2 regions of the Streptomyces sp. NPDC005931 genome follow, and region 1 is predicted to be linked to the other one. Evidence: riboswitches for the same ligand, from Rfam matches in the RefSeq annotation. Region 1 holds a riboswitch; the other holds the start of a gene.
What was found. A riboswitch is a leader RNA that binds a small molecule or an ion and turns the genes downstream of it on or off. The one in region 1 is predicted to bind S-adenosylmethionine.
Positions count from the first base shown of each region.

Region 2: linked by a shared signal. The riboswitch ahead of ACFYOV_RS01070 (aminotransferase class V-fold PLP-dependent enzyme) and the one ahead of thrC (threonine synthase) in region 1 are both predicted to bind S-adenosylmethionine.

Region 1 is NZ_JBIAIG010000008.1:128,027-143,645, reverse strand. Features, by position in the region: gene ACFYOV_RS20185 (S8 family serine peptidase) at 1-1,468, opposite strand, end outside; gene ACFYOV_RS20180 (HD domain-containing protein) at 1,979-2,641, shown strand; gene ACFYOV_RS20175 (GNAT family N-acetyltransferase) at 2,675-3,718, shown strand; gene ACFYOV_RS20170 (DUF4031 domain-containing protein) at 3,700-3,978, opposite strand; gene ACFYOV_RS20165 (hypothetical protein) at 3,975-4,379, opposite strand; gene ACFYOV_RS20160 (MurR/RpiR family transcriptional regulator) at 4,435-5,373, shown strand; gene murQ (N-acetylmuramic acid 6-phosphate etherase) at 5,399-6,325, shown strand; gene ACFYOV_RS20150 (hypothetical protein) at 6,427-6,996, shown strand; gene ACFYOV_RS20145 (NADH:flavin oxidoreductase) at 7,015-8,145, opposite strand; gene groL (chaperonin GroEL) at 8,374-9,996, opposite strand; gene ACFYOV_RS20135 (cold-shock protein) at 10,332-10,535, opposite strand; gene ACFYOV_RS20130 (MoaD/ThiS family protein) at 10,965-11,240, opposite strand; gene thrC (threonine synthase) at 11,237-12,532, opposite strand; SAM riboswitch class I at 12,551-12,718, opposite strand; gene ACFYOV_RS20120 (glucosyl-3-phosphoglycerate synthase) at 12,881-13,852, shown strand; gene ACFYOV_RS20115 (trehalose-6-phosphate synthase) at 13,955-15,373, shown strand; gene otsB (trehalose-phosphatase) at 15,443-15,619, shown strand, end outside.
Region 2 is NZ_JBIAIG010000001.1:225,978-241,596, forward strand. Features, by position in the region: gene ACFYOV_RS01010 (AMP-dependent synthetase/ligase) at 1-640, shown strand, start outside; gene ACFYOV_RS01015 (glycosyltransferase family 4 protein) at 724-1,866, opposite strand; gene ACFYOV_RS01020 (glycosyltransferase 87 family protein) at 1,986-3,221, shown strand; partial or broken gene ACFYOV_RS01025 (MATE family efflux transporter) at 3,182-3,621, opposite strand; partial or broken gene ACFYOV_RS01030 (PadR family transcriptional regulator) at 3,627-3,791, shown strand; gene ACFYOV_RS01035 (hypothetical protein) at 3,792-4,982, opposite strand; gene ACFYOV_RS01040 (NlpC/P60 family protein) at 5,016-6,032, opposite strand; gene ACFYOV_RS01045 (NlpC/P60 family protein) at 6,233-7,273, opposite strand; gene ACFYOV_RS01050 (NYN domain-containing protein) at 7,504-8,847, opposite strand; gene ACFYOV_RS01055 (hypothetical protein) at 8,913-9,152, opposite strand; gene ACFYOV_RS01060 (rhomboid family intramembrane serine protease) at 9,319-10,053, shown strand; gene ACFYOV_RS01065 (Lrp/AsnC family transcriptional regulator) at 10,050-10,331, shown strand; gene ACFYOV_RS01070 (aminotransferase class V-fold PLP-dependent enzyme) at 10,734-12,101, opposite strand; SAM riboswitch class IV at 12,282-12,398, opposite strand; gene trpD (anthranilate phosphoribosyltransferase) at 12,487-13,551, opposite strand; gene ACFYOV_RS01080 (cytochrome bc complex cytochrome b subunit) at 13,693-15,330, opposite strand; gene ACFYOV_RS01085 (Rieske 2Fe-2S domain-containing protein) at 15,327-15,619, opposite strand, start outside.

The DNA of each region.
Region 1 (15,619 bases):
CATTGATGTTCGAGTAGACGTAGCGGCCGTCGCCGTCCGGGATGGACCAGTTGTCGGAGTTGGTGAAGACCTGCCCGGTGGGGTCCGGGTCCGGCGTGGTGCCGCCGCCCATCGCGCTCAGGGTGCGCGCGGCGTCCGCGAGGCCGTAGCCGCAGCCGCCGCTGCAGGTGCCGGGCAGGGTGCGGGCGTTGTTCTTGATCAGGGACTCGACCTGGGCCGGGGTGACGGCCGCGTTCTTCTCGTACATCAGCGCGGCGAGGCCGGCGATGTGCGGCGTGGCCATGCTGGTGCCCTGGTAGGCCCGGTAGGTCTCGGAACCGGGCGTGGTGGTGCTGCTGTTCAGGGTGGAGAGGATGCCGTTGGCCGCGCTGACCGCGGTCTCGCCGCCGGGGGCGGTGATGTCGACGATCGAGCCGTAGTTGGAGTAGCTCGCGCGGTTGCCCTCGCGGTCGCTCGCGGCGACGGTGACGACGTTGCCGCAGTTGGCCGGGGTGAAGCCGGAGGTGTTGGTGTTGGAGTTGCCGGCGGCGACGACGACGGTCGTGCCGCGGCCCACGGCGCCGTTGATGGCGTTCTGCGTGACGGTCTGGCAGGTACCGGAGCCGCCGAGGCTGAGGTTGATGACGTCGGCCGGCGTGGGGTTGGCGGGCACGCCGGGGACGGAGCCGCCGGACGCCCACACGATGGCGTCGGCGATGTCGGCGGTGCTGCCGCCGCAGCGGCCGAGGACGCGCACCGGCTGCACCTTCGCGTTGTACGCGACACCGGCGACGCCCTTGCCGTTGTTCGTGACGGCGGAGACGGTGCCGGCGACGTGCGTGCCGTGCCAGGAGGAGTTGCTCGCCCGGGAACCGGAGTAGCACTCGTTCTCGAGCGTCCAGTCGCCCTCGTCCCGGGGGTTGCTGTCCCGGCCGCCGCCGTCCCGTGCGGCCCACGCGTCGGATATGAAGTCGTACCCGGCGACGACGTTGGCGTCGAGGTCGGAGTGGTAGACGTAACCGGTGTCGATGACGGCGACGTTGACGCCCCGTCCGGTGGCGCCGCCCGTCCAGGCGTTCTCCACGTTCATGCCCGCGGTCGCCTCGAACAGGTCCCACTGGCTGGAGTAGGACGTGTCGTTGGGGCCGGCCATCGCGTACATGCGGGTGTCCCGGTCGACGTACGCGACGTCCGGGTCGGCCTCGAAGGCGTCGATGACGTCCTGGAGGGAGCCGCCCTTCAGCTCGTCGCCGAGGTCGACGAGCGCGGCGCCGGTGCCCAGCCGGCGTTCGAAGGAGAGGGTCTCGCCGGCCTTCCTGCCCTTGGCCCTGGCGTCCTCCTTGGCCTCGGCGTCGGACTTCGCCTCGGCGGCCTTCTTCTCGTATCCGACGATGAGGCGCTCGACGGGCGCCTCGGCGGCGGCCTTCGATCCGGCCCCGTCGGCGGCCGGCGCGGGCCGGTCACCCGGCGCCGCGACGACCGGCGTCATTCCCGCGCCGAGGAGCGCGGCCGTCGTCACGGCCAGCAGGGATGTGCGTAGGCGTCTGGAACTCACAGTGGGGTTTGCCTTTCGCGGGCCGGCACCGATCGCACGGTGCCGACAGTTCGTTCTGCTCATGACAATGCGGGTCGTCCGCGTCAGGCCGCACGGAATGCGGAGCAAGGGGAGGTGACGGCCTGGTGGGGGGCGCGGACGGCACGACCGGGTTGCCGAGCGCGGCCCCGGTGGATCCCCGTGGCAAGCGCTCGTCGCGTCGGTGGCAGGAACTTACGGGCGCCCCCCGAGCGCAACCATCCGGGGACCGCCGGCTACGGATACGCAAATAATTCCGGAAGTTGCTCCCCCGACCGGAGCGCGCAGGCGCGAGCGGCCCCAAACACCTGATCGACGCCCTGGAGGCCGCCCTCCGCGCGCTCCGTTCCCTCGCGACGCGGGACTCGCTGCCCGAGAAGCTCCCTCCGCGCCCCGGAACGGGCACGTACCCGGAACAATGGCCGCATGGCCGACACCGAAGCCCTGCGTGCCCGTTTCGCCCGTGCCCTGGAGGGCGCCCGGGGCCCCGGGGGCGGTCCCGACCCCGGGGCGTACGCCGACAACCTGCTCGCCCGCTGGCAGGAGCCGCAGCGGCGGTACCACACGCTCACGCACCTCACCGCCGTCCTCGACCACGTCGACGAGCTGGCCCGGTACGCCGCCGACCCGGACGTCGTCCGGCTCGCCGCCTGGTTCCACGACGCCGTGTACCTGCCCGACCGGTCCGAGAACGAGGAGCGGTCGGCGCGGCTCGCGGAGCGGGCGCTGCACGAGGCCGGCGTCCCGCAGGGCAAGGTCGCGGAGGTGGCGCGGCTGGTGCGGCTGACCGTCGGCCACGACCCCGCCGACGACGACCCCGACGGCCAGGTGCTGTGCGACGCGGACCTGGCGATCCTCGGCTCGCCCCCGTCGACGTACGCCGCGTACGCCGCCGCCGTCCGCGAGGAGTACCACTTCGTGCCCGGCGACGCCTTCCGCGACGGCCGCGCCGCGGTCCTGCACCGGCTCCTCTCCCTGCCCCGCCTGTTCCGGACCCCCTACGGGCAGGAGCACTGGGAGGCCACCGCCCGCTACAACATCCGCGGCGAACTGGAAATGCTGTCGACCCCGGCGGTGCCGCCCTCCTAGCCTTCCCCCATGCATGCCTTGGGAGCGGAACAGGTGGAGGAAGCCGTCGCGGACTGCGTGGGGGTGCTGGGGGCGGTCACCGACCGGGACTGGGCGGGGGTGCGGGCCGGGCGGCTGGAGTGGAGCTGCCGGGAGACGGCCCTGCACATCGCCGAGGCCCTCATCGGGTACGCGGGGCAACTGGCCGGGCGGGAGGCCGACGGCTACGCGCCCTTCGAGATCGCCCTGGAGGAGGGCACCGACAACGCGGGCGCGCTGCGCGTGATCGGCACGACCGCCGCCCTGCTCGCCGCCGCGGTCCGCACCACCCCGCGCGCGGTCCGCGCCTTCCACCCGTACCCCTTCCGGCACGCGAACCGCGAGGGCTTCGCCGCGATGGGCGTGGCCGAGGTGCTGCTGCACACCCACGACATCGCCGAGGGCCTGGGCATCCCCCACGAACCGCCCGCCGAGCTCTGCTCCTTCGTCCTGACCCGGATCTTCCCGCACGTCCGGCCCGGCCCCAGCCCGTGGCGCACGCTGCTGTGGGCCACCGGCCGCGGGGACCTGCCGGACCGCGAGCCGGTCACCGCCTGGCGCTGGAGCAACAACCCGGTGCTCCGCTCCGAACGGCTCAGCCTGGAGGGGGTCACCCCCGCCGTCGCCGCCGATCTGTCGCTGGGCGGGGGCGGCGGGTTCGAGTGGGTCGGGGGCGAACCGGCCGAGGGCACGCGCGAGGGCGCCGGGATCATGCACAAGCAGTACGAGGAGGGCGCCTTCCAACCGGAGTGGACCATGTACGTGCTGGTGCGCGACGAGGACGACCGCGCCGTCGGCGCGATGGGCTTCCACGGCGCCCCGGACGCCGACGGCCGGGTGGAGATCGGCTACGACCTCGTCGAGGGAGCCCGCGGCCTCGGCTACGCCACCGAGGCGCTGCGCACCCTGTCGGCCTGGGCACTGGCGCGGGACGGCGTGAAGACCGTCGCCGCCGTCGTGGCGCGGGAGAACACGCCCTCCCAGCGCGTCGTCACCCGCGCCGGGTTCACGCGGATCCCCTGGGACGGGGACGAGTTCGCCTACGAACTGCGCGGCTGAGCCGACCGCTTGCGCCGCCGCAGCCCCGCCCCGTGCAGCAGCCGCACCACCTCGCGGCTGCTGACCTCCACCGCCCCGGCGCGCACCGCGTCCGCGTACCGCCGGGCGGGGATGTCGTAGTGGTCGCGTTCGAAGGCGCGGCGGGGCACGCCCAAGCGGTCGGCGAAGGCGTGGAGTTCGTCGTAGGACACGTCGCTGACGAGGTGGGACCACAACCGGCCGTGTCCGGGCCAGGTGGGCGGGTCGATGTACACGGTCACGAGGTGGCCGCCCCGCCCGTCGCCCTGCCCAGCGCCCCGACGGCGGCGACCTTCACGCCCGCCTTGTGGCACACCCAGTGCGGATCGGGGCCGAGTTCCGGCTCGACGTCCAGCGCATGCGGGTCACCGGACCCGCACACGGGGCACAGCGGCCAGCGGCCGTACCGGTCGAGGAGGGCGTCCTGGACGTCCTGGGCGATCAGACCGGCCAGGAACTCCGCGCCGTCCGGCCACTGGTGGACCCACCAGCGCCGCTGGGCGACGGACTCCTCGACCAGCGACACCACGTCGGCCTCCGCGACGTCGCGCGCGACCAGATCGGCGAGCACGAGGGCGCGGGCCGCGTGCAGGGCCAGTTCCAGCGGACCGACGGGGGCGGGGGACGAGTGGTGGGGGTCCATGTCCCCATTGTGCGCACTCTTGACCGCACCACCGATCCGAAAATATCTTTCACGAGTGACCCAGGACGTGAAGGAAATTTTCGCGAGCCAGCGCGGCCCCGGCGCCCCGGCCACCGCGCCCGCTCCCGCCGCCCTCGCGGCCAAGGTGCGCACCCTGGCCCCGTCGATGACCCGTTCCATGCAGCGGGTCGCCGAGGCGGTCGCGGCCGACCCGGCCGGCTGCGCGGCCCTCACGGTCACCGGTCTCGCCGAACTCACCGGCACCAGCGAGGCCACCGTCGTACGCACCGCCCGCCTGCTCGGCTACCCCGGCTACCGCGATCTGCGGCTGGCCCTGGCCGGTCTCGCCGCCCAGCAGCAGTCCGGCCGGGCACCCGCCATCACGACCGACATCGCGGTCGACGACCCGATGGCCGACGTGGTGGCGAAGCTGGCCCACGACGAGCAGCAGACCCTCGCCGACACCGCGGCCGGCCTGGACACCGTGCAGCTCGGGGCGGCCGTCGCCGCCCTGGCCGCCGCCCGCCGGACCGACGTCTACGGGGTCGGCGCGTCGGGGCTGGTCGCCCAGGACCTCACCCAGAAGCTGCTGCGCATCGGGCTCGTGGCCCACGCCCACAGCGACCCGCACCTCGCGGTGACCAACGCGGTGCAGCTGCGCGCGGGCGACGTGGCGATCGCCATCACCCACTCCGGATCGACCGGGGACGTCATCGAGCCGCTGCGGGTGGCCTTCGAGCACGGGGCCACCACCGTGGCGGTCACCGGCCGCCCGGACGGCCCCGTCACCCAGTACGCCGACCACGTGCTGACCACGTCCACGGCCCGCGAGAGCGAGCTGCGCCCGGCCGCGATGTCGTCCCGCACCAGCCAACTGCTGGTGGTGGACTGCCTGTTCGTGGGGGTCGCCCAGCGGACCTACGAGTCGGCGGCGCCTGCGCTCGCGGCGTCGTACGAGGCGCTGGCCCACCGGCACCGCAGCGGTTCGCGGTAGGAAAGGACCGGAGAGAACCAGTTCCATGAACCACACGTCCGAACCCCGTGATCTCCGCGCCGAGTTGGAGACCCTGACCACCGAGGCGTTCCGGCCGGAGCTGGCCGACGTCGACCGGCTGCCCACCCTCGACATCGCCCGGCTGATGAACGGCGAGGACGCCACCGTGGCCGGTGCCGTGGCCCAGCGGCTGCCGGAGATCGCCGCCGCCGTCGACGCCGTGGCCGCCCGGATGGCCCGCGGCGGCCGGCTGGTCTACGCGGGCGCGGGCACCGCCGGCCGGCTGGGCGTCCTGGACGCCTCCGAGTGCCCGCCGACCTTCAACACCGCCCCCGGCCAGGTCGTCGGCCTCATCGCGGGCGGGCACGAGGCGCTGGCGGGGTCGGTCGAGGGCGCCGAGGACTCCCGCGAGCTGGCCGAGTCCGACCTGAAGGCACTGGAGCTGACCGCCGACGACACGGTGGTCGGCATCTCCGCCTCCGGCCGCACGCCGTACGCGGTCGGCGCCGTGACCTGTGCCCGGGAGCGCGGCGCCCTCACCGTGGGTCTCGCCTGCAACGCGGGCAGCGCGCTCGCGGCGGCGGCCGACCACGCCATCGAGGTCGTCGTGGGCCCGGAGCTGCTCACCGGCTCCACCCGCCTCAAGGCCGGCACGGCGCAGAAACTCGTCCTCAACATGCTGTCGACGATCACCATGATCCGGCTGGGCAAGACCTACGGGAACCTGATGGTCGACGTCCGCGCCTCCAACGAGAAGCTGCGCGCCCGCTCCCGGCGCATCGTCGCCCTCGCGACCGGAGCCGACGACGACGCCGTGGAACGGGCCCTGACCGCCGCGGGCGGCGAGGTCAAGAACGCGATCCTGGTCCTGCTCGCCGATGTCGACGGCCCCACGGCCGCCCGCCTCCTGGACGACGCGAACGGCCACCTGCGCGCGGCGCTGGGCCGGTAGGGCCTGTCGTCCGGACCGGGACGAGGGGAGGCGACGGCACCCGCACCCACCCCGGGTGCTGGGATACTGCACCTGTCAGCGCACAGACCTCATGGACACCGATGAACCACGCCCAGCTCACCGCCCTAGGCCGCGCCCTCCGACTGCTCGGCGAGCACGGCGAGGCGCTGTCCGCCGACACCCCCGACGCCCGGCTGCACGAGGTGCGGGCCGATCTGCGGCGGGCGCTCGATCTGCTGGAGGCCGGCATCACCACGGCCGCGCCCAGTACCCGGTGTCCCGAGCACCCCACCGGGCCGGTCGACGAGAGCGCGCCGGACCTGTGCCTGCTGTGCGAGACCCGGCGCCGTGCCGCCCGCCGCGCCGAGTTCAACGGTCCCGCGCCCGCGCCCCCGCCGGCCGAACCCGCGCCGTCCCGCTACGGGGTGCGCGGCGACCGGCCGCAGCCCCAGCAGCGCTGGCTGCCGGAGCTGTGGAACGGCCAGTCCTGGCAGCTGTGCGGCACCCCGCGCCGCGACCGCCGCGAGGCGGAGCTGTACATCGCGGCGCAGCGGCGTGGGCCCCGGCCGGCCATGGCCTACCGGATCGTGCACGAGTTCACCGACTACGAGGTGCTGCGGGTGTGGGGCACGCCGGTCAGGGTGGACATCGAGCCCATGGGCAACCTCTAGGCGGGTGCGCCGGCCGGCTCAGCTCAGCGTCTTCACCGCCGCGGCGTCGTAGGGCGCGAGCTCGTCCGTGCGGCCGGACAGGACCTTGGCAGCCCACTGCGGGTCCTGGAGCAGGGCGCGGCCCACCGCCACCATGTCGAACTCGTCACGCTCCATGCGGTCGAGGAGGTTGTCGAGGCTGCCGAGCGGGGCGCCCTCGCCCTGGAACGCCTTGATGAAGTCGCCGTCGAGGCCGACCGAACCGACACCGATGGCGGGCTTGCCGGTGAGCTTCCTGGTCCAGCCGGCCAGGTTCAGGTCGGAGCCGTCGAACTCAGGCTGCCAGTAGCGGCGCGTCGAGGCGTGGAAGGCGTCGACGCCGGCCGCCGCGACGGGGGCCAGGAGGGCCTCCAGCTCCTGCGGGGTCTCGGCCAGGCGGGCGTCATAGGCGTCCTGCTTCCACTGCGAGTAGCGGAAGATCACGGGGAACTCCGGCGAGACCCGCTCGCGCACCGCCGCGACGATCTCCGCGGCGAACCGCGTCCGCGCCACCGGGTCGCCGCCGTACGCGTCCGTGCGGCGGTTGGTGCGGGCCCACAGGAACTGGTCGATGAGGTAGCCGTGCGCCCCGTGCAGCTCCACCCCGTCGAAGCCGATGCGTTCGGCGTCCGCGGCGGCCTGGGCGAACGCGGCGACCACGGCGTCGATGTCGGCCTGCGTCATCGCGCGGCCCGTGCCCTCGGTGCCGTCGGTGCGCACCCCCGACGGGCCGAGGGCGGGGGCCTCGGGGAACGGCGCCTGCCCGTGCTTGCGGACCATGCCGATGTGCCACAGCTGCGGCACGATCCGGCCGCCCGCGGCGTGCACCGCCTCGGCGACCCCCGCCCAGCCGGCGAGCTGCTCCTCGCCGTGGAAACGCGGGACGCGGTCGCTCTGCCCGGCGGACTCGTGCCCCACGTAGGTGCCCTCGGTGACGATCAGTCCGACGCCCGCGGCGGCCCGGCGGGAGTAGTACGAGCGCACGTCCTCACCGGGGACTCCGCCCGGGGAGAACATGCGGGTCATCGGGGCCATGGCGATGCGGTTGGGGACGGTCAGCCCGTTGAGGGTGACGGGCCGGGAGAGGATCTCGGCGGCTCGGGCGGTGGACTCGGAGGCGGTGACGGTCACGGGGGGACTCCTCACATCATGGGAATACCGGTCAGTATGTGCATGCGCATGCAACCTACCAGCGCCAACCCACCCGGGCCACGGGGTCATTCCCCGGCTCCGCCCCGCTCGCGTGTGATCCCGCGCACGCCCCTGGACGGTGCGCGGACACGCCCGAGGGCGGCACCCCCTGTCGTCCAGGGAGTGCCGCCCTCGGTACCGGTAAGGACGGGTCCGATCCGCGGGGGATCAGAAGTCCATGTCACCGCCCGGCATGCCGCCGCCGGCCGGGGCCGCGGTCTTCTCCGGCTTGTCGGCGATGACGGCCTCGGTGGTGAGGAACAGCGCGGCGATGGAGGCGGCGTTCTGCAGCGCGGAACGGGTCACCTTCGCCGGGTCGATGATGCCTTCCTTGACCAGGTCGACGTACTCGCCGGTCGCGGCGTTCAGGCCGTGGCCCGGGGTCAGGTTGCGCACCTTCTCCACCACGACACCGCCCTCGAGGCCGGCGTTCACGGCGATCTGCTTCAGCGGGGCCTCCAGGGCCAGCTTCACCGCGGCGGCACCGGTCGCCTCGTCACCCTCGAGCTCCAGCTTCTCGAACACCTGGGAGGCCTGGAGCAGGGCCACGCCACCACCGGCGACGATGCCCTCCTCGACGGCCGCCTTGGCGTTGCGCACGGCATCCTCGATGCGGTGCTTGCGCTCCTTGAGCTCCACCTCGGTGGCGGCACCGGCCTTGATGACCGCGACGCCGCCGGCGAGCTTCGCCAGGCGCTCCTGGAGCTTCTCGCGGTCGTAGTCCGAGTCGCTGTTCTCGATCTCGGCGCGGATCTGGTTCACACGGCCCGCGACCTGGTCGGCCGAGCCGGCACCGTCGACGATGGTGGTCTCGTCCTTGGTGATGACCACCTTGCGGGCCTTGCCCAGCAGGTCGAGAGTGGCGTTCTCCAGCTTGAGACCGACCTCCTCGGAGATGACCTCGCCGCCCGTGAGGATGGCGATGTCGCCGAGCATGGCCTTGCGGCGGTCGCCGAAGCCCGGGGCCTTGACGGCGACGGACTTGAAGGTGCCGCGGATCTTGTTGACGACCAGGGTCGACAGGGCCTCGCCCTCGACGTCCTCGGCGATGATCAGCAGCGGCTTGCCCGACTGCATGACCTTCTCCAGAAGCGGGAGCAGGTCCTTGACGGAGGAGATCTTGGAGTTCGCGATCAGGATGTACGGGTCGTCGAGGACGGCCTCCATACGCTCCATGTCGGTCGCGAAGTACGCCGAGATGTAGCCCTTGTCGAAGCGCATACCCTCGGTGAGCTCCAGCTCCAGACCGAAGGTCTGGGACTCCTCGACGGTGATGACGCCTTCCTTGCCGACCTTGTCCATGGCCTCGGCGATGAGCTCGCCGATCTGGGTGTCGGCGGCGGAGATGGAGGCCGTGGAAGCGATCTGCTCCTTGGTCTCGACGTCCTTCGCCTGCTCCAGCAGGGCGGCGGAGACGGCCTCGACGGCCTTCTCGATACCGCGCTTCAGGGCCATCGGGTTGGCACCGGCGGCCACGTTGCGCAGACCCTCGCGCACGAGCGCCTGGGCGAGGACGGTCGCGGTGGTCGTACCGTCACCGGCGACGTCGTCCGTCTTCTTGGCGACTTCCTTAACCAGCTCGGCGCCGATCTTCTCGTACGGGTCCTCGAGCTCGATCTCCTTGGCGATGGACACACCGTCGTTGGTGATCGTGGGCGCGCCCCACTTCTTCTCGAGGACGACGTTGCGGCCCTTGGGGCCGAGCGTCACCTTCACGGCGTCCGCGAGCTGGTTCATGCCGCGCTCGAGGCCGCGCCGCGCCTCCTCGTCGAACGCGATGATCTTGGCCATGTGAAGTGGTCCCTCCAGGACTGGGGGTGATTACTTCGGACCGCGCCCGCGCCCGCGACGGACGGCCCCGGCCGGGGGTTCCTTGCCCCACCCGGCCCGTGGCCTCACCGACCCGGTCCTTACGTTGTCACTCTCACCTTCAGAGTGCTAACGCCAATGATTAGCACTCTGCCCATGCGAGTGCAAGCGCCTCCGGGGTTCGGCGGGGGCGCTCAGCCGCGCGCGAACAAGGTGCGCGCCGCGTCGCCGCGCAGGTCCCGGGCACGGCGAAGGGCTCGCACCCCGGGAGGTGCGAGCCCTTCGTCAGCAGAAGATGCGTGCGGCTGGTAGCGCGTTCAGGCGGTGACGCGAACCATGTCGGCCTGCGGGCCCTTCTGGCCCTGCGAGATCTCGAACTCGACCCGCTGGCCCTCTTCCAGGGTGCGGTAGCCGTCCATCTGGATCGCGCTGTAGTGGACGAAAACATCCGCACCACCGTCGACCGCGATGAAGCCGTACCCCTTCTCCGCGTTGAACCACTTGACGGTGCCCTGAGCCATGCCTAACTCCCCTATTACTGGCCCTTGCACAGATCCACACTTCGCGGACCCGGGTCAGACCTCACCCCCCACGGTTGGGGGCGTGCGCCGGAACGCGTCGACCGCGGCTGAATGTATCTGTCCAACTGCCGTCTGCAACAGGTCAATCGGACGAGAATTCTGGACGACACCGGTCCGGAATGTGGCGACAATTCACCTGAATTCAGGGCAAGTCGGGCTACGCAAAGGGCACAAAAGCCGCGAAAGGGGCCCACACTTTGGCTACATCTTGTCGGGTCTGCGGCAGGAATTCAGGGTTCCCGATCAGTGGATCAGGAGCGCGTTCCCCAACTCTACCGCGCTCAATCCAATGGAATTGCCCCCTCCGCTTCTCTTACGGAGGGGGCAATTCGATGAACACTCGGTAATCGTGGTTACCGAAGGTAATGATCAGCCGCCGGCGACGGCCGGGATGATCGACACGCCGGCCCCCTCCGGGGTGGCCGTCTGCAGGCCCTGCTCGAAGCGCACGTCGTCGTCGTTGACGTAGACGTTGACGAACCGGCGCAGCCTGCCCTGGTCGTCGAGGACGCGGGCGGCGATCCCGGTGTGGTTCTTCTCCAGGTCCTCGATGACCTCGGCGAGGGTGGCGCCCTCGGCGCTCACCTCGGCCTGCCCGCCGGTGTAGGTGCGCAGGATGGTGGGGATGCGAACGGTCACGCTCATGCGAGGCCAGCCTCTCGGAAGGAGTCCAGGGTGGGGCGGATGGTGGCGGTCGGACCGGTGCCGGCCACCGCGTCGAGGGTCTTCAGGCCGTCGCCCGTGTTGAGCACGACCGTCGTCAGCGCCGGGTCGAGGACACCGTTCTCGATCAGCTTGCGGGTCACGCCGACCGTCACGCCACCCGCCGTCTCGGCGAAGATGCCCTCCGTACGGGCCAGCAGCTTGATCGCGTCGACGACCTGCTCGTCCGTCACGTCCTCCACGGCGCCGCCGGTGCGGCGGGCGATGTCCAGCACGTACGGCCCGTCCGCCGGGTTGCCGATGGCCAGCGACTTGGCGATGGTGTTCGGCTTCTGCGGCCGGACCACGTCGTGCCCCGCCTTGTACGCGGCGGAGACCGGAGAGCACCCCTCGGCCTGCGCGCCGAAGATCTTGTACGGCCGGTCCTCGACCAGACCCAGCTCGATCAGCTCCCGGAGACCCTTGTCGATCTTGGTCAGCTGCGAGCCGGAGGCGATCGGGACGACGATCTGGTCGGGCAGCCGCCAGCCGAGCTGCTCGCAGATCTCGTACGCGAGGGTCTTGGAGCCCTCCGCGTAGTACGGCCGCAGGTTGACGTTGACGAACCCCCAGCCCTCGCCGGCCGGGTCGCCGATCAGCTCGGAGCAGAAGCGGTTCACGTCGTCGTAGTTGCCCTCGATGCCGACGAGCTCACCGCCGTACACGGCGGCCATGACGACCTTGCCCTGCTCCAGGTCGTGCGGGATGAACACGCAGGAGCGGAAGCCGGCCCGGGCGGCGGCGGCACCGACGGCGCCGGCCAGGTTGCCGGTGGAGGAGCAGGACAGGGTGGTGAAACCGAAGGCGCGGGCGGCCTCGATGGCCTGGGCGACGACGCGGTCCTTGAAGGAGTGCGTCGGGTTGCCGGAGTCGTCCTTGACGAAGAGCCTGCCGGGCTCGACGCCGAGCTCACGGGCGAGGTTGTCGGCCTGCACCAGCTCGGTCCAGCCCGGGTTGAGGTTCGGCTTGGTCGCCACGTCGGCGGGGACGGGCAGCAGGGGCGCGTAGCGCCAGATGTTCGCGGGGCCCGCCTCGATGCGCTTGCGGAGCTCCTCGGTGTCGTGGGCCGAGAAGTCGTAGGCGATCTCCAGCGGGCCGAAACACTCCTCGCACGCGAAGACCGGACCGAGGGGGACGCGGTGGCCGCATTCGCGACAGGAGAGCGCTGCGGCGGGGCCCAGGTCGACGGAGCCGGCGGGGGAATCGGTGGTGCTTGCAACAGTCTGCACAGCCATGTGAGGCGAGGCCCTTTCTCCTCATCTTCCTCACGACGCATCTCGCCGTGAGACGGATTTGGCACCTTCCCTAGCCGGGAGCCTCGCTGGAGCGACCGCCGCTGTCGCGGTGATCGGCTACGAGAACCGGCTGGAGGGTTGCCGGGGCTTCATCGGGCCGTGTCCCTCTGCCCCTCTGGATGAGCTGTATTCGGTTGTGTTTCCGCTGGTGTTTCTGGCGGACGCTGGGTCGCGGCCCCCGACGTGCAATGGTCATCCGCGTTGCTCAAGACTGTAACCGAAGGCCAGGACAGTTGAGATAGTCGTCCGAACCGCGAGATGGATCACACAGGTGAGGAGCAGCGGAAGGTGCTGGAAGAAGTCGAGCGCTGGCTGATCGAACGCTCCTGGTCCGTGGCCGACCGTCCGATGCACCGGATCCTGGCCGCCAAGCGCGCCACCGGGCAGACGGTGAGCGTGGTGCTGCCCGCGCTCAACGAGGAGGAGACGGTCGGCGACATCGTCGCGGTCGTCCGGCACGACCTGGTGCTCCAGGTGCCGCTGGTCGACGAGATCGTGGTCGTGGACTCCGGGTCGACCGACCGCACGGCCGAGGTGGCCGCCGCGGCGGGCGCGACCGTGGTGCACCGGGACGCGATCCTGCCGCGCGTCCCGGCCGTGCCGGGCAAGGGCGAGGTGCTGTGGCGCTCGCTGCTGGTGACCCGGGGCGACATCGTCTGCTTCATAGACGCCGACCTGCGCGAGTTCTCCTCCGACTTCGTCTCCGGCATCGTCGGGCCGCTGCTCACCGAGCCGGACGTGGCCCTGGTGAAGGCCATGTACGACCGTCCCCTCACGGTGACCGGCGGACCCGCCTCCGGCACGGCCGCCGCCGGGCAGGGCGGCCGGGTCACCGAACTGATGGCGCGGCCCCTGCTGAACATGCACTGGCCGCAGCTCGCCGGCTTCGTGCAGCCCCTCGGCGGCGAGTACGCGGCCCGCCGCTCCCTGCTGGAGCGGCTGCCCTTCCCGGTCGGCTACGGCGTGGAGCTGGGCATGCTCGTCGACGCGTTGCACCTGGTGGGCCTCGACGCACTGGCCCAGGTCGACGTGGGCGTGCGCAAGCACCGCCACCAGGACGGCCAGGCCCTCGGCCGCATGGCCGCCGCGATCTACCGCACCGCCCAGCTGCGCCTGGCCCGCGGCCACCTGATCCGCCCGGCGCTGACCCAGTTCGAGCGGTCCGGCGACGGGTTCGAGCCGCGTACGTACTCGGTGGACACCGAGGAGCGGCCGCCCATGGCGGAGATCGCGGAGTACCAGGCCCGCAGGGTGGCCTGAGGAAGCGCCGCGAAGTGGCCGCCGCGGGCCCGGGAACGCGTCCGGCCGTATACGGCCGATCCGTACGTTTGAGCGTTCCGGGGCGGGGCTAGGTTGAGGCGTATGGCTTCCACGCAGGCTGTTCAGGCAGTTCAGGGTGCTCAGGTGCTGGTCGCGTCGAACCGCGGGCCGGTCTCGTACACGGTGGGCGGGGACGGGTCGCTGCGGGCCAAACGCGGGGGCGGCGGGCTGGTCTCCGGGCTGTCGGCGATCGGGCCGGACGCCGGGGCGCTGTGGGTGTGCTCGGCGCTGTCCGACGGCGACCGCGAGGCCGTGCGGCGCGGGGTCGGCGAGGACGGCGTGCGGATGCTGGACATTCCCGCGGACGTGCACGCCGACGCGTACAACGGCATCGCCAACTCGGTGCTGTGGTTCGTGCACCACATGCTCTACCAGACCCCGCTGGAGCCCGTCTTCGACGCGGAGTTCCGGCGGCAGTGGGCGTCGTACGAGAGCTACAACCGGGCCTTCGCCGAGGCGCTGGCCGAGGAGGCGGCCGAGGGCGCCGCGGTGGTGGTGCAGGACTACCACCTGACCCTGGTCCCGGGGATGCTCCGCGCCCTCCGCCCCGACCTGCGCATCGGTCACTTCTCGCACACGCCGTGGGCCCCGCCGGAGTACTTCCGCATGCTGCCCGGCGACATCGCCGCCCAGGTGCTGCGCGGCATGCTGGGCGCCGACCGGCTCGGCTTCCTCACCCGCCGCTGGGCGGACGCGTTCACCGCGTGCTGCGAGCAGTTCGCGGGCGGGCTCGGCGACACGCGGGTGGGCGTGCACGGGCTGGGGGCGGATGCGGACTTCCTGCGCGCCCGGTCCCACGAGGCGGACGTCGAGGAGCGGATCACCGCGCTGCGCCGCGAGATCGGCACGGCACCCGACGGCACGGCGCGCCGGACCGTGGTGCGGGTGGACCGCACCGAGCTGTCCAAGAACATCGTGCGCGGCCTGCTCGCCTTCGGGCAGCTCCTGGAGGACCGCCCCGAGTGGCGCGAACGCGTCGTGCACGTGGCCTTCGCCTACCCCTCGCGGCAGGACCTCGCCGTGTACCGCGACTACACGGCCGAGGTGGAGCGGGTCGCCGGGGAGATCAACGAACGGTACGGAACGCCGGGCTGGCGGCCGGTGCTGCTGCACCTCGAGGACGACTTCGCCCGCTCCCTGGCCGCCTACCGGCTGGCGGACGTGGCCCTGGTCAACCCCGTGCGCGACGGGATGAACCTGGTCGCCAAGGAGGTCCCGGTCGTCTCCGACGCGGGCTGCGCCCTGGTGCTGTCCCGGGAGGCCGGCGCGTACGAGGAGCTCGGCGAGGACGCGATCCCCGTCAACCCCTACGACGTCCTGGAGACGGCGGACGCCCTGCACGAGGGCCTCACCATGGGCCGCGAGGAACGGGTCTCCCGCAGCAAGCGCCTGGCCGAGGCGGCGACCGCGCTGCCCCCGGGCCGGTGGTTCCTGGACCAGCTGAACGCGTTGCGGGACTGAAGCCCGGCCGTCCCCGGACGGCCGGTCACGCCATGCGTGGGAGGGCGCGGGCGTGGATAGGTTGGGCGTATGGGCAGCCACACGGACTCCACGGACCCGAAGGCCACGCACACCCTGCCGGTGCCCGCGACGCGGGCCGGGCGGGAGGGGCTGGAAGCGCTCCTCGCGCGGCCGGGAAGGGCACTGATCGGCCTCGACTTCGACGGGACGCTCGCACCGATCGTGCCCGACCCCGAGCAGGCCCGC
Region 2 (15,619 bases), on a different contig from region 1:
CCCCTGGGACCGGCAGAAGATCGGTACGGTCGGGCAGCCGCTGCCCGGCTCGGTGGTCCGGATCGCCGACGACGGGGAGGTGCTGCTGCACGGCGAGCACATCTTCAAGGAGTACTGGAACAACCCCCAGGCCACCGCGGAGGCCCTGGCGGACGGCTGGTTCCACACCGGCGACATCGGCACCCTCGACGAGGACGGCTATCTGCGGATCACCGGCCGCAAGAAGGAGATCCTGGTCACCGCGGGCGGCAAGAACGTCGCCCCGGCCGTGATCGAGGACCGCATCCGCGCACACGCGCTGGTCGCGGAGTGCATGGTGGTGGGCGACGGGCGGCCGTTCGTGGGCGCGCTGGTCACCATCGACGAGGAGTTCCTGGCCCGCTGGGCCGCCGAGAACGGCAAGCCGGCCGGTTCCACCGCGGTGTCGCTGCGCGAGGACGCGGACCTGCTCGCGGCGATCCAGGCGGCGATCGACGACGGCAACGCGGCGGTGTCCAAGGCGGAATCGGTGCGCAAGTTCCGCATCCTGCCCAACCAGTTCACCGAGGAGTCGGGGCACCTCACGCCGTCGCTGAAGCTGAAGCGGAACGTGGTGGCGAAGGACTACGCCCACGAGATCGAGGCGATCTACGCGAAGTAGGGCGCCCACGGGGCCGGGCGCGGTCCACGGCGGCGTTCCGTCCGTGGCCGGTCGCGCGGCCCCCCGGCCCTTGCGGGCGTCGCCTACAGCAGCGTCTTCAGGCGCTCGGCGAGCAGGTCCCAGCGCCACTTCTCCTCGACCCAGACCCGGCCCCGCTCCCCCATGCGGCGGCGCAGCTCGGCGTCCCCGAGCAGGGTGACGATGCGGTCGGCGGCCTGGTCGGCGGAGCCGCCCGGCACCACCCACCCGGTCTCGCCGTCGAGCACCGCGTCCGGGGCGCCGCCGGAGTCGCCGGCGACGACCGGCAGCCCGGTCGCGGAGGCCTCCAGGTAGACGATCCCGAGCCCCTCGACGTCCAGCCCGCCGCGCCGGGTCCGGCAGGGCATCGCGAAGACGTCCCCGGCCCCGTAGTGCGCGGGCAGCTCGGACCAGGGCACGGAGCCGGTGAAGCGGACGGAGGCGGCGACGCCGGTCTCCCGGGCGAGCCGGCGCAGATCCTTCTCGTAGGGACCGCCCCCGACGATCAACAGTACGGCGTCCGGCTCGGCGGCGAGGATCGCGGGCATGGCCCGGATCAGGGTGTCCTGGCCCTTGCGCGGCACCAGCCGGGAGACGCACACGACCACCGGCCGGTCGGTGAGCCCCAGCCGCGCGCGAACCTCGTCGCCGCCCGATCCGGGGTGGAAAATCTTCTCGTCGACGCCGGGGGGCAGTTGGACCATCCTCGACGCCGCCGGGCCGGTCAGCGCGCCCGCCAGCCGCGAGCGGGTGTACTCGCCGAGGTAGGTGAGGGTGTCCGTGGACTCCCCGATGCGGCGCAGCAGCTGACGGGCGGCGGGCAGCTGCGCCCAGCCCGCCTCGTGGCCGTGGGTGGTGGCCACGATGCGTTCGGCGCCCGCGCGGCGCAGCGCCGGCGCCATCAGCCCGAGCGGCGCCGCCGCGCCGAACCACACCGAGGTGCAGCCGTGTTCGCGCAGCAGCCCGACGGCCCGCCGGGTGGCCTGCGGGGTGGGCAGCAGCATCGTGGTGCGGTCGCGCACGACAGTGAAGGGCTGCTCGGCGTCGAAGGCGGCGGTCGCCTCGACCCCCTCCCGGGAGCGCTTCCAGGTCGAGGCGTAGACGACGAGGCGCTCCGGATCCAGCCGCAGCGCCATGTTGTGCAGGAACGCCTGGATGCCGCCCGGCCGGGGCGGGAAGTCGTTGGTCACGATCAGGGTCTTGTGCATCGCCGCCGACCCTACCGAACCCGGTTCGGCGTCCGGCCACGGCGGCGCCCCGTGGCACTCGCACCGGGGTCCGCGACATCATGGCCCCACGGCACCGCACACGGACGGGCAGGGATCGCGTGAGGACGACGGGCGCACGGGGCTCCCCCACGGGGCTCCTGATCACCTGGGGCCTGACGAGAACGGCCCTGCTGCTGTGCGTGCTCGGGGTGATCGTCCTCCCCGGGCCGGACGTCACCAGCGACGTGTCGGTGATCTACCGGGGCTGGTACGACGTCCTGCGCACCGGGACGTTCCCGCTGGACGACGTCACCTGGCAGTACCCGCCCGCCGCCGCGCTCGCGATCCTCTCCCCCGCACTGCTGCCGTTCTGGGACTACGCGACCGCGTTCTTCGCCCTCGCCCTCCTCGCCGACCTGGCCACGCTGGTCCTGTTGCGGCACGCGGGCCGCGGTCCCGGCCGCTCGCCGCGCGGGGCGTGGGTGTGGGTGGCGGGTGTGCCGCTGCTCGGGCCGACGGTGTACGCCCGCTACGACGTGATGGTGACGGCGGTGGCGGTGGCCGCGCTGCTGGCCGGTGCCCGGCACCCCCGGCTGATGGGGGCACTGGTGGCCGTCGGGGCACTGCTGAAGGTGTGGCCGGCCCTGCTGCTGCTCGGTGTCCGACGGCGCGTCGCCTGGGCGGCGGCCGCGGTGACCGGCGCCGCGGTGGCGGCCGGGTTCGCGGCGCTGATGCCGGGGGCGTTCGCCTTCCTGACCTTCCAACGGGACCGGGGCACGGAGGTGGAGTCGCTGGGTGCGCTCGTCCTCCACGTGGCCCGGCACCTCGGCTGGGAGGGGGAGGTGCTGCTGAACTACGGTTCGGTGGAGTTCGTCGGCCCGTATGTCGCGTGGGTGAGCACGGGCGCGCTGGTCCTGACCGCGGTGGCCTTCGCGTGGCTGCTGCGGTGGCGGCTGACGGCCACCAGGTTCGCACCGCACACCGCGGCGGAGGCCGCGTTCACGGCGGTCCTCGTGTTCACCGCCACGAGCCGGGTGATCAGCCCGCAGTATCTGGTGTGGCTGGTCGGGCTGGCGGCGGTGTGCCTGTGCTTCCGCGGGAGCGGGATGCGGCGGCCGGTGCTGCTGGTGCTGGCGGCGTGCTGCGTGACGGTGCTGGAGTTCCCCGTCTTCTTCGCCCACGTGGTGGCCAGCGACCCGCTCGGCATCGCGCTTCTCGTGGTCCGCAACGCCCTGCTGACCGCCGCGGCCCTCCTCGCCGCCCGCACCCTGTGGCGCACCACCGTCTCCCCCGGACTCCCGGAGGCACCGGCCGGTCAGCCGGCCCCGAGGCCCGGAACCTCGGTCTCCTCCTGATCCCGGCCGCGCCGCAGCGCCATCACCAGCACCGCGCACTGGACCGCCATGACCACGGCCGATGCCACGGCCACCCCTACCAGGCCGAGCCCCGTCAGCGCGTACGCGAGGGCGAGCTGGACCGCCGTACCGAGCACGGTCACGCGCAGCAGCACCGGGGCGCCCCGCTGCCCTCGAAGACCCCGCCGAGCGCGATGCAGCAGGCCATCAGCAGCAGGTAGGGCCCGGCGCAGCGCAGGAACAACGTTCCCGCACGGGCGACGTCCGGGCCGGCGCCGAAGGCAGCCGTGATCCACGGAGCGGTGGCGTGCAGCAGGAGGGCGGCGACGGCACCGGCCGCGCCGGAGGGCAGCACGGCCTGCCGCCCGATCGCCCGCACCGCGTCCCGTCCGGCCCCGCGCGTGCCTCGAGACACCGGCGAGCTTCTTCCACCGCGACGGCGCCCCGGTGCGCGCCGAGGAGGCCGGCGACCTGTTCCGGCAGGGCATGCTGCGCGTCGCGCGGGCCACGGGCGAGGCGGAGCGGGCGTGGCTGCGGGAGGCCCTGGCCGAGCTGGAGCAGTCCGGCTGACTACCCGAGTTCGGTCCGCAGGTAGTCCCGCCAGCGTCGGGTGAAGTCCTCCGGCGTCGTCCCGAGGACGTCGCGCATCGCGGTCTCGACCGCGCCCTCGCGCCGTCCGTGGGCGCCCACCGCGCGGTAGAAGCCCCGCAGTCGTTCCTCGCCCCACTGGTCGGCGATCAGGCGGCAGGCCGTCCAGCCGCTCTCGTAGGCCCGGGCGAGGCGGCCCGCGGCGCCGGCGAACCGGAAGTCCTCGTCGTCCGGCAGTCGCGAGGGCACCTCGCCCCGGTCCACCGCGTGGGCGAGTTCGGGTGCGGCCTCGGCCGGGGTGCGGCCGGTGCCGCGGTAGCCGGCCCAGTCGGCGAGGCCCTCCGAGAGCCACAGCGGAGTCGCGTCGGTGGTGTGGGCGCGGGTGGCCACGTGCGTGGTCTCGTGGGTGAGCACGACCTGCCGGCCCGAGTCGCCCAGCACGCCGAAGGCGTCCGGGTTGACGATGATCCGGTCCGCGGGTGCCCGTGCCCCCGTGCCGGTCTCCCCGGTGGTGACCGCCGCGATGCCCCGGTAGGAGGAGGCGGGCGAGCCGAGCAGCCCGGCCATGCCTTCCAAGGACTGCGGCACGAGCAGCACCAGGCGCCGCGGCCACCGCGTGCCCCACGCCTCGGACACCGCGGGGACCGCGCGGTCGGCCAGCTCGGCGTAGCCGCGCAGTTCCTCCGCGGGGCGTCCGACGCCCAGCACCAGGGACCGGCTCCCCGTGACGGCCCGTACCGCGCCCTGGTCCCAGAGCTGCTGGCCGGACTTCTCCGCCGGCCGCTCGGACTCCACCGCCCAGCGGCCGTCCCCGTCCCGGCTCAGGCGCAGGGTGCGGGCGGTGACGACCGGGGAGCGGTCGTACCCCGCGACGCGGTAGCCGAGGTCCGCCGAGGCGGTGGCGGTGTCGCCGCTGCGGTGCAGCGAGGTAAGGCGGTAGGACCAGTCCGCCAGCGGCACCGCGCGCAGGCGGGCGTACCCGTCACGGGTGCCGGTGCGGGCGTAGGCGGCGGGGTCGCGGTCGAGGACCGCCCCGGCCCGCCGGTCGAGCAGCGCCTGCACCTCGGCGCGGACGCGGTCGCCCGCGGGACCGCCGCCACAGGCGACCAGGGAGACGAGCAGCAGACACAGCGCCACCACGGACGCCCCCGGAACCCGCCTTCGACCAGCCACCTTCCCGAGGGTAAGGGCCCCGGCCGGTTCCGGTCAGACCCTGGTGACCGACGAGATCGGCATCATCCCGACCGGGTCGTAGCGCACGCCGGCGCCGGGATGGGGCGCGTGGATGACCTGGCCGTTGCCGACGTACATCGCGACGTGGCTGGCGTCGGCCCGGTAGAGGACCAGGTCACCGGGGCGCGCCTCGGACAGCGGTACCTGCCGGCCGGCGTACCGCTGGGCCTGCGAGGTGCGCGGCAGGGCGACCCCGGCCTGCGCGTACGACCACTGCATGAGGCCGGAGCAGTCGAAGCCGCCCGGCCCGCTGGCACCCCAGACGTAGGGCTTGCCGAGGGCGGAGTGGGCGGCGGCGACGGCGGCGGCCGCGCGCCCGGAGGCGACGGCGGCGCCGGCGGGGCCGGGCAGGTCGTGGCGGCCGGAGCGCTGGGCCCGGTCGTAGGCGGCGCGTTCGCCGTCCGGGAGGGAGTTCAGCAGCCGCCGGGCCGCGGCGAGCTTGTGCTCGACGGTCTTCTTGTGGGCGGCGGCGGCCCTGCGGCTGCGGTCCAGTTCGCCGAGCTTGCGGGCCGCCTCGGCGCGGTCCTGGGCGAGGGTGCGCAGGGCCGTGCGCAACTCCCTCAGCTCACCGGCCTGGTGGACGGTGATCCGGTCGAGTACGGAGGCCTTCTCGAGGTAGTCCTCGGGGTCCTCGGAGAACAGCAGGGCGAGGGAGGGGTCGAGGCCGCCGGAGCGGTACTGGGCGCCGGCCAGCGAACCGAGCGACTCCCGCATGGTGTTGACGCGCTGTTGCTGCCGGGCGATCTCGTCCTGGGCGGTGCGGATCTGCCCGCGCAGGGTGTCGGCGCGCGCGTCGGCCTCGTTGTACGCCTCGGTCGCCCGCTCGGCCTCCTCGTAGAGGCGGTCCACCTCGGCCCCGGTGTCGTCGGGCGGCGCGGCGGTGGCCGGTACGGCCCCGAGGACGGCGGCCGCCGCGGACAGCAGGCCGACGGCGACGGTGGCGCCTCGGTCCGGCCCGCAGGACGGTTCAAGTCGGCGATGGGACCCCACGGGAAGCCGCGCTCCTTCCGCTGACGGACAGGGAAACGCGGCAGACAGTAGCCCCGCAGCGGGGTGACGACCAACGGCGTCGGCGGCCACGCACGGTGACGCCCCGCCACTGACGCAGGTCAGGGGCGGGGCGCGGGTGCGGACGGGGCCTGCACGATTCCCCCGAACGGAGGCACCGCCTCCCGGCCGGGGGCGGGTTGCTAGACCCGGACGCCGAACATGAAGGGGCCGCCGATGGTGTTCATCGACTCGTAGCGGACGACCGTGCCGGTGCGCGGGGCGTGGATGATCTGTCCGTTGCCGGCGTACAGCCCCACGTGGTGCAGGTCGTTGAAGAAGAAGACCAGGTCTCCGACCTTCAGCTGGCTCACCGAGTAGATCCTGGTGCCCGCGCCGGTCTGCGCCTCGGAGGTGCGCGGAATGGCGACGCCGGCCTGGGCATAGGCCCACTGGGTCAGGCCCGAGCAGTCGAAGGAGGACGGGCCGGTGGCACCGTAGACGTAGGGGGTGCCGAGCTTGCTCTGGGCGGCGGCGTACGCGGCGGCGGCGCGACCCGAGCCGGCCGGGACGTCGGCGGTGAGGGCGTCGCGCTCGCTGGCGCGGCTGGCGCGGTTCTCCTCCTCGGCGAGCTGGGCCTTCTCCGCGGCGGTGAGGGTGTTGAGCAGCTTCTGCGCGGCGGCGAGCTTGCCCTGCACCTCCTGCTTCTTCTTGCCCAGTTCGGTGCGGGTGGAGGCGAGGTCCTTGAGCTTCTCGGCCGCCTCGGCGCGCTGCTGGGCGAGGTCGCGCTGCTTCTCCTGGATCTTCTTCAGCGCGTCGACCTGCTGGGTGCTCAACTGGTCGAGCGCGGACGCCTTGTCGAGGTAGTCGTCCGGGTCGGAGGAGAGGAACAGCTGCACGGAGGGGTCGATGCCGCCGCTGCGGTACTGGGCGCTGGCCATCGAACCGAGGCCGTCGCGCAGCTCGTTGAGCTCCTGCTGGCCGCGGGCGACGTTGTCCTGGATGGTGGAGATCTCCTTCTGGAGCTTCTCCTGCTTCTCCTTGGCGCCGTTGTACTTCTCGGTGGCGTGTTCGGCCTGCTCGTAGAGCTTGTCGACCTTCGCCTTGACCTCGTCCTTGCTCGGCTTCTCGCTGGGGGCGGCATGGGCCGCCTGCGAGCTCAGGGCTACGGCAGCTGCGGCAGCGGTGGTGAGCACGGTCACACGTGCGCGGCTCGGCTGCTTGGGACGACGGTGGGACGCCACGGAGACGAGCTCCTTCTCGAGAGTGATCGCGCGGGCGGAGGTTCGGAGCCGACCCTAGTGATTCTCTTGTGATCAGTTCAAATCCCCAGTCACAAAATCTTTGTTACAGCGCGTTTATTCGCCCCCAACTCACCTGCTGTGATGTCCGGCTGACACTACGTTGCGTGACGGAACCGTCAATTCGGGCATGACGCCCGTACGTTGCAGGAGGGACGGAAGTCAACCAGATGTCAGGAAAGCCTCTTCAGGAGTACCGCCGACGCGATCGGGCGGGCACCCGCGCGGGCCACTCCGTCGGCCACCTCGCGGTCGGTGGAGGCGACGATGACGGGCCGGCCCGGTGGCTCCGCCCGCACCAGCTGACGGATCAGCTCGTCCGCGGTGACCCCCGGCTTCGAGAACAGCACCCGCACCCCGCGCGGCGGCGCCAGCAGCACCGGCGCGGCCAGTTCGGCGCCGTCGAAGACGCAGGTGACCTCGGCACCGGTCTGCGCCGCGAGCTGGGCGAGCTGGCCGAGCAGCCGGAGCCGCTGCTTCTCGAGCGGCATCTGGGGATAGCCGGTCTTGGTGACGTTGTAGCCGTCGACCACGAGGTGGGCCTGCGGCAGCGCCAGCAACTGGTTGAGGACGGCCGGGTCGTCCTCGGACAGGGCGCGGGCGGCGATGTCCTTGGGGGTCATGCGTCCGGGCTCGACGGCGTCCACCGTCTCGGCGGGCCGCACGGACACCGGCGGCAGCGCGAGCTCGCGCCGGAGCCCCTGGGCGGCGTCCAGGACGGTGTCCAGCAGCAGCCGGACCCGCATGTCCTCGACGCTGCGGCCCTCGCGTGCCGCGCGGCGCGCGGCCTCCAACGCGGCCTCGGTCTCGCCCAGGCGTGCCTTGAGGCGCCGGCTCTCGCTCTCGGCGGCCGACACCTGGGCCTGCCCCTCGGCCCGCACGGCCTCCATCTCGCCCCGGAGCTTGCGCAGGGCCGCCTCGCCGCGCTTGACGTCGCTGAGCGCGGCGCGCAGCTTGCGGTGCAGTGACTCGGCCTCCTTGCGGGCCGACTCCAGCTCGGTGCGCAGCCGTTCGGTCTCGGTGCGGGTGTGTTCACGAGCCCGGTCGAGTTCGGCGCGCAGCCGCTCGAGCTCGGCGCGGGTCTCCTCGTCGGCGCGCTCGGCGTCCGCGCGCTGGGCCTCCTCGCCTGCGGCGGCCACCAGCTTGACCCAGCCCGCCGGGCGCAGTACGTAGGCCGCGGCCGCCACGTCGAGCGGGTCCGCGGCCGGGGGCGGGGAGCCGGAGTCGAGGGCGCCGGTCAGTTCCGGCTGGGCCTCTCTCAGTTTCTCCCCGATGCGCTGACGGAACAGCGGATCGGTCTCCAGGGCCGCGGCCATCGCGTTCCCGGCGAACTTGGCGCGGCGGTTGGGGGCGAAGCGGGCGTACTGCCTGAGCTGGGAGGGCAGCTCGGCGACGGTGAGCCCGCCGAAGCCGTCGGCGACGATCTGGAGGACCCGGCGGCGCACCCCGTCGGGCAGCGGACGGTCGAGCACCTCAGCGGCGCCGTCCTGCGGCCCCCCGCCTGCGGTCTCCACCATCCGTCACACCCCAATGCTGTGCGCGACCCGCGTGCGGGGGCGCCGTCAGCGGGGCCCGCTCCCGTTCAGGAGCCGGCACCCGGCCTGTCCACGAGTTCCACCTGGTCCACGGCGTTGCACCAGCGGCACCGCACCGACTCGATCGTCTCATTGAGCACCTCGCGCTCCTCGACCGTCGGCTCTCCGGCCAGATCGAGGTGGACGTACTCGACGACCTTGGAGGAGCGGGTCACGTCGAACCGCGTGAGGTTGCCGCAGAGGGTGCAGCGCCACCGCGTCGTGGCGGTCGGCAGGGGAACCGTCATCGTGACTGTGCTCTTTCCTTCTAGGGTCTTCCATTGTCGGCGACGCGCCGGTCGCCCGGTGCGTGTGGCTCGTAACCCTACGGCCTGGCGGGTCCTCGCCGCCCGCCTGTCCACGGCGGCGAGGCGATCTGTGCGGTTGCGCCCGGTTACGTCATGCTCTGTGTCCATGATCCGCAACTGGAGCGCGCCGGCCGTCAGGTCGGTCCGGCGCCCGTCGGCCCCGGTGACCCACTCCCTCATCGTCCTGTGCTGCCTGGTCTTCCTGCTCGGGCCCGGCTCGGGCCTCAATCCGGCCTACGGCTCCGGCGACGACCTGCTCGCCGCGCAGCGGGAATACTTCCGGCGCTGGGGAGTGATCCCCGCAGACCTGTTCGAGGGCTCCCCGGGAGCGCTCCTCACCCCCGCCACCGCGCTGTTCGTCCACGGCAGCTGGGTGCATCTGCTCGGCAACCTGCTCTTCCTCCACGTCTTCGGGGCGATGACCGAGGAGCGGATGGGCCGCGTGCAGTTCACCCTGTGCTACGCGGGCTGCGGCTACCTCGCCCTGCTGGGCTACGCCGCCGCCAACGCGGACTCCGGGCAGTCCCTGGTCGGTGCCTCGGGAGCGATCTCGGCGGTCCTCGGCGCCTTCCTGTTCCTCTTCCCCCGGGCCCGGGTCACCAGTCTCCTGCCGTTCCTGTTCTTCCTGCCGGTGCGGTTCCCGGCGTGGGTGGTGCTGCCGTTCTGGGCGGCGTTGCAGTGGGCGGCGGCAGAGCGGGCGTCCGATGGGCCGGGGGTGGCGTATCTGGCGCACCTGGTGGGCTTCGCACTGGGCTTCGGCTGGGCGTGGGTGCGCTTCGGACGGGCGACTAGAGTGAGGGTCGCCCCTGCTCCGGCCACCGAGGGAGAGAACCAGCCGTGATCACCGCGATCGTCCTCATCAAGACCAGCGTGGACCGGATCCCCGAGATCGCGGAGCGGATCGCGGCGCTGGACAGCGTCAGCGAGGTCTTCTCCGTGACCGGGACGTACGACCTGATCGCCATGGTCCGGGTCAAGGAGCACGAGGACCTGGCGGAGATCATCCCGGGCCGCATCAGCAAGATCCCGGGCGTGGAGGCGACGGACACGCACGTGGCGTTCCGCACGTACTCCCAGCACGACCTGGAGGCGGCGTTCGCGATCGGCCTGGACAACTAGCACTGGTTCCGGGGCCGGTCGTTCGGATCACGCCACGGACGCGGGGTTCGGCACGCGCATCCGCGGCGTCGCCGTCGGCCCCCGACGCTCCGGGCGCCGGGGCGCGGCCGCCCGACACCGACGGCTCCGGACTCCTCTCCGCAGGGCGCGAGTTGTTCCGGCCGGAGGGACCGGCCCGGCCCGTACAGGACCCCGCCGGACGCTCGGGCGCGGGCGCCCACGGAGGTGCCGGGCACAGACGCCCGCCACGACGTCCTGCCCGCCCCGATACCCGCCGCTCAGGCCCAGCTCCGCGGGGCCGGACTCCTCACCGACGCCACGGACCGCGCCCTGCGGACGGTCCTCCCTGGCACCCGACTGCCGGCGCGCGCACGGGCGCATCCCCGGGGCGCCGACCGCAGGTCACGCCGAGGTGTCCGGCACGCACCGACCGTTCTCGGTGCGGTAGGTCCAGCGCGCCCCGTCCCGCACGAGTTCCCTCACGGCCCGCACGAACCGCTCGACGTGCTCGTCCGGGGTACCCGCGCCGAAGCTGACCCGGATGGCGTTGAGGGACTTCTCGCCGGGCGCCGCCTCGGGGGCGCCGCACTCGCCCTGGTTCCGCGGGTCCCCGCCGAGCAGCGTGCGCACCAGCGGGTGGGCGCAGAACAGTCCGTCCCGTACGCCGATGCCGTACTCGGCGGACAGCGCGGCGGCGAAGTGGGAGCTGTTCCAGCCCTCGACCACGAAGGACAGGACGCCCACCCGCGGGGCGCCGTCCCCGAACAGGGACAGGAACCGCACCTCGGGCACGTCCGCGAGTCCTTCGCGCACCGTGCGGATCAGCCGCTCCTCGTGGGCGATCAGCGCGTCGAACCCGGCCTCGGCGAGCGCCGTGCAGGCGGAGGCGACCGCGTGGGCGCCGATCACGTTGGGCGAGCCGGCCTCGTGGCGGGCCGTGCCGTCGTGCCACTCGACGTCCACTCCCCCGTCCGCGCTCCGGGTGACCCGGCGGCTGGCGCCGCCCCCGGCGAGGTAGGGCTGTGCCTCCCGCAGCCAGTCGGAGCGGCCGGCGAGGACTCCGGAGCCGAAGGGGGCGTACAGCTTGTGCCCGGAGAAGGCGACCCAGTCGACGTCGAGTTCGCGCACGCTCACCGGGTGGTGCGGGGCCAGCTGGGCGGCGTCCAGGACGATCCGGGCACCGTGCGCGTGCGCGGCGGCGGCCAGTTCCCGCACCGGCCACAGCTCGCCGGTGACGTTCGAGGCGCCGGTGACGCAGACCAGGGCCGGGCCGTGGGGGTCGCGGGCGGCGAGGGCGCGCTCCAGCGTCTCGACCGCCCGGAGCGGGCTGCGCGGGGCGTCCAGGCAGGTGACCCGGGCCCCGCGCCAGGGCAGCAGGGAGGCGTGGTGCTCGGTCTCGAAGACGAAGACCTCGCATCCGGCCGGGAGCGCGGTGGCGAGCAGGTTGAGGGAGTCGGTGGTGGACCGGGTGAACACCACCTGGTCGTCGGCACGGCAGTCGAGGAAGCCGGCGACGGTCCGGCGGGCGTTCTCGAACAGGTCGGTGGAGAGCTGGGAGAGGTATCCGGCGCCGCGGTGGACGCTGCCGTAGTAGGGCGCGTACGCGGCCACGTCGTCCCACACCCGCTTCAGCGCGGGGGCGCTCGCGGCGTAGTCGAGCGCGGCGTAGGTGACCTCGCCGCCGGTGACGAGCGGGACGGTGACGTCCGCGCCCAGCACGGGCAGCGGAGCACCGACGGACTGAGCGGCGGCAGGGGTGGACAGAGGCATGGCTGAACTCCCGGAGAGGCGGGCGGGACCCCCGCGCGAGCGCACGTCGCTCCAGCGCTGCAGGGGTGAAAAAGGGGACGCGGAGGCGGGGCTCTGCGGCCCTAGCGCATTCGCTTGCTCACGGAAGGCTCCCTCGAACGACCAGGACCCCTGGCCCCACACGTGCCACAGTGTGCGAGGGGTCCGCGCTTGCCGTGGGCCTTGCTGCTCACGGCCTGGTCCTCACCCGGGGCACCCCGCCACGGACGGAGGGTTGCCGGACAGCCGGCCGGGGCCTGATGGCTGTCGCTCATGACCTGATCCCAGATCTTGCCACACACTCCCGCATGCGCAAGGGCGCGGTCCGGCATGCGGACCGCGCCCTTGGTCACATCCGTGTGCGGTGTCAGGCGTTGCTGACCGCCACCCAGCGGTCCAGCACCCGCCTCGCGGCGCCCGAGTCGATCGCCTCCGCGGCCCTGTCCATCCCGGTGCGGATCTGTTCGGTGAGCGTCCCGGTGCCAGGCTCCAGCGCCACCAGTGCCGCCGCCGAGTTCAGCAGCACGGCGTCGCGCACCGGCCCCGGCTCGCCGTCCAGCAGCCGCCGGGCGACCTCCGCGTTGTACGAGGCGTCGGCGCCGCGCAGCGCCTCGACCGGCACCAGCTCGATGCCGACGTCGCGCGGGTCGAAGGTCTCCTCGGTCACCTTGCCGTCGCGGACCACCCACACCCGGGAAGTGGCGGTGGTGGTCAGCTCGTCCAGGCCGTCGTCACCGCGGAACACCAGTGAGGAGTGGCCGCGCCCGGCGAAGACACCGGCCATGATCGGCGCCATCCGGGGGTCGGCGACCCCGACGGCCTGGGCCTTCACCCGGGCCGGGTTGGCCAGCGGACCGAGGAAGTTGAACACCGTCCGGATGCCGAGCTGCCCGCGCGCGGCGGCCACGTGGCGGAGCGCCGGGTGGAACTTGACCGCGAAGCAGAAGGTGATCCCGGCCTCCTCGGCCACCTCGGCGACCCGCCGCGGGGTCAGCTCGAGGTTCACGCCGAGCTTCTCCAGGACGTCGGAGGCACCGGACGCCGAGGACGCGGCCCGGTTGCCGTGCTTGACGACCTTCGCACCGGTGCCGGCCACCACGATCGAGGACATCGTGGAGATGTTGACCGTCTTGGCGCCGTCCCCACCGGTGCCGACGATGTCGACCGTCGCGCCGGGCACGTCGATCACGTTGGCGTGGTCGTACAGCGCCCGTACGCAGCCGGTGATCTCGTCGACGGTCTCGCCCTTGGCCCGCAGCGCCACCGCGAACCCGGCGATCTGCACGTCGGTCGCCTCACCGCGCATGATCAGGTCCATCGCCCAGGCGGTGTCGTCGGCGGACAGGTCCCGGCCGTCCAGCAGGCCGTTCAGCAGGGCGGGCCAGGAGCGGCCCGCCGCGGTGTCGCCTCCAGCGGGGGTCACAGCGCTCATCAGCCGCTCCTGGGTCAGAAGTGTCCCGCACTGCGGGACGCGGATCTCGACGGCTCCACCCTATCCAGCCCCGGGCACGGCGAAGGGCCCCGTCCGAACACCGGACGGGGCCCCTCCTCCGTTGCGTGGCGAGCGCAGCGATCAGTGGTGGCCGTGGCCGCTCGTGATCTCCTTGTACTCCTCGACGGTCGGCTTCGGGATCTGGGACTCCTCGCCGTAGTACGCCTTGCTGAGCTTGGCGCGCAGCTTCTCGGAGCCCTTGACCTTGCGCCGGACGCCGTTCTCGTCGACCGTCGGGCCGATCTCGACCGGCTTGTACTGCTCGTGCGCGGTGAGGGTGTAGAGCTGCTCCTGGCTGAGCGGCTCGTGGACCTCGATGAACTCACCGTGCGGCAGGCGCTTGATGATGCCGGACTCACGGCCGTGCAGCACCTTGTCCTTGTCCCGGCGCTGGAGGCCGAGGCAGATCCGCTTGGTGACGACGAACGCCACGACCGGACCGACGAAGAAGCCGATACGGACGAACCAGGTGACCGCGTTGATCGACAGGTTGAAGTGAGTGGCGAAGATGTCGTTGCCACCACCGATCAGCATGATGATGTAGCCGGTGACCCAGGCGACACCGAAGGCCGTACGGGTCGGGGCGTTGCGCGGCCGGTCCAGGATGTGGTGCTCGCGCTTGTCCCCGGTGATCCAGGACTCGATGAACGGGTAGAGCGCGATGACGCCGAGGAAGAGGCCGAACAGCACCAGCGGGATGAAGACGCCCAGGACCAGGGTGTGGCCCCAGAAGTTGACCTCCCAGCCGGGCATGGCGCGGACCAGGCCCTCGGCGAATCCCATGTACCAGTCGGGCTGGGCTCCGGTGGAGACCATGTCCGGGCGGTAGGGGCCCAGGTTCCAGATCGGGTTGATGGAGGCGATGCCGGCCAGCAGCGCGGTGAAGCCGAAGACCAGGAAGAAGAAGCCTCCGGCCTTGGCCATGTAGACCGGCAGCAGCGGCATGCCGACGACGTTCTTGTTGGTCCGTCCGGCACCCGCGAACTGCGTGTGCTTGTGGTAGAAGACCAGGATCAGGTGCGCCACCACCAGGCCGAGCATGATGCCCGGCAGCAGCAGGATGTGGATCGAGTAGAACCGGGCGACGAAGTCGGTGCCCGGGAACTCCCCGCCGAACAGGAACATCGAGATGTACGTGCCGACGATGGGCACGGACAGGATCGCACCCTGGGTGAAGCGGACACCGGTGCCGGAGAGCAGGTCGTCCGGCAGCGAGTAGCCGGTGAAGCCGGTGAACATGCCGAGCACGAACAGCAGGAAGCCGAACAGCCAATTGATCTCGCGCGGCTTGCGGAAGGCGCCGGTGAAGAAGACGCGCATCATGTGGACGAACATGCCGGCCAGGAAGATGACCGCCGCCCAGTGGTGGATCTGCCGGATGAGCAGACCGCCGCGCACGTCGAAGCTGATGTCCAGGGTCGAGGCGTACGCCTCCGACATCAGCTGCCCCTGCATCGGGATGTAGCTGCCGTGGTACTCCACCTCGTTCATCGACGGGTGGAAGAACAGCGTCAGATACACACCCGTGAGGATGATGATCAGGAAGCTGTAGAGGCAGATCTCGCCCAGCATGAAGGACCAGTGGTCCGGGAAGATCTTGCGCATGTTGGCCTTGGCCAGGGAGTAGATCCCCAGCCGGCCGTCGGCCCAGTCGGCGACGCGTTCGCCGGCCGGTGCCTTCCCGCGAGAGCGGGACTCGGTACTCGTGTTGGTGCTCATCCGCGCTCCCAGAATGCAGGACCGACGGGCTCGTCGAAGTCACCGAGCGCTTCGAGGTAGCCCTCGTCGTTCACGCCGATGCGCAGCTGCGGCAGTGCGTGACCGGCGGGGCCGAAGATGACCTTGGCACCGTCGGAGAGGTCGAAGGTGGACTGGTGGCACGGGCACAGGACGTGGTGCGTCTGCTGCTCGTACAGGGAGATCGGGCAACCGACATGGGTGCAGATCTTCGAGTACGCGAGGATGCCCTCGTGCGACCAGTCGAGCGTGCGCTTGTCCTTGATGTCGC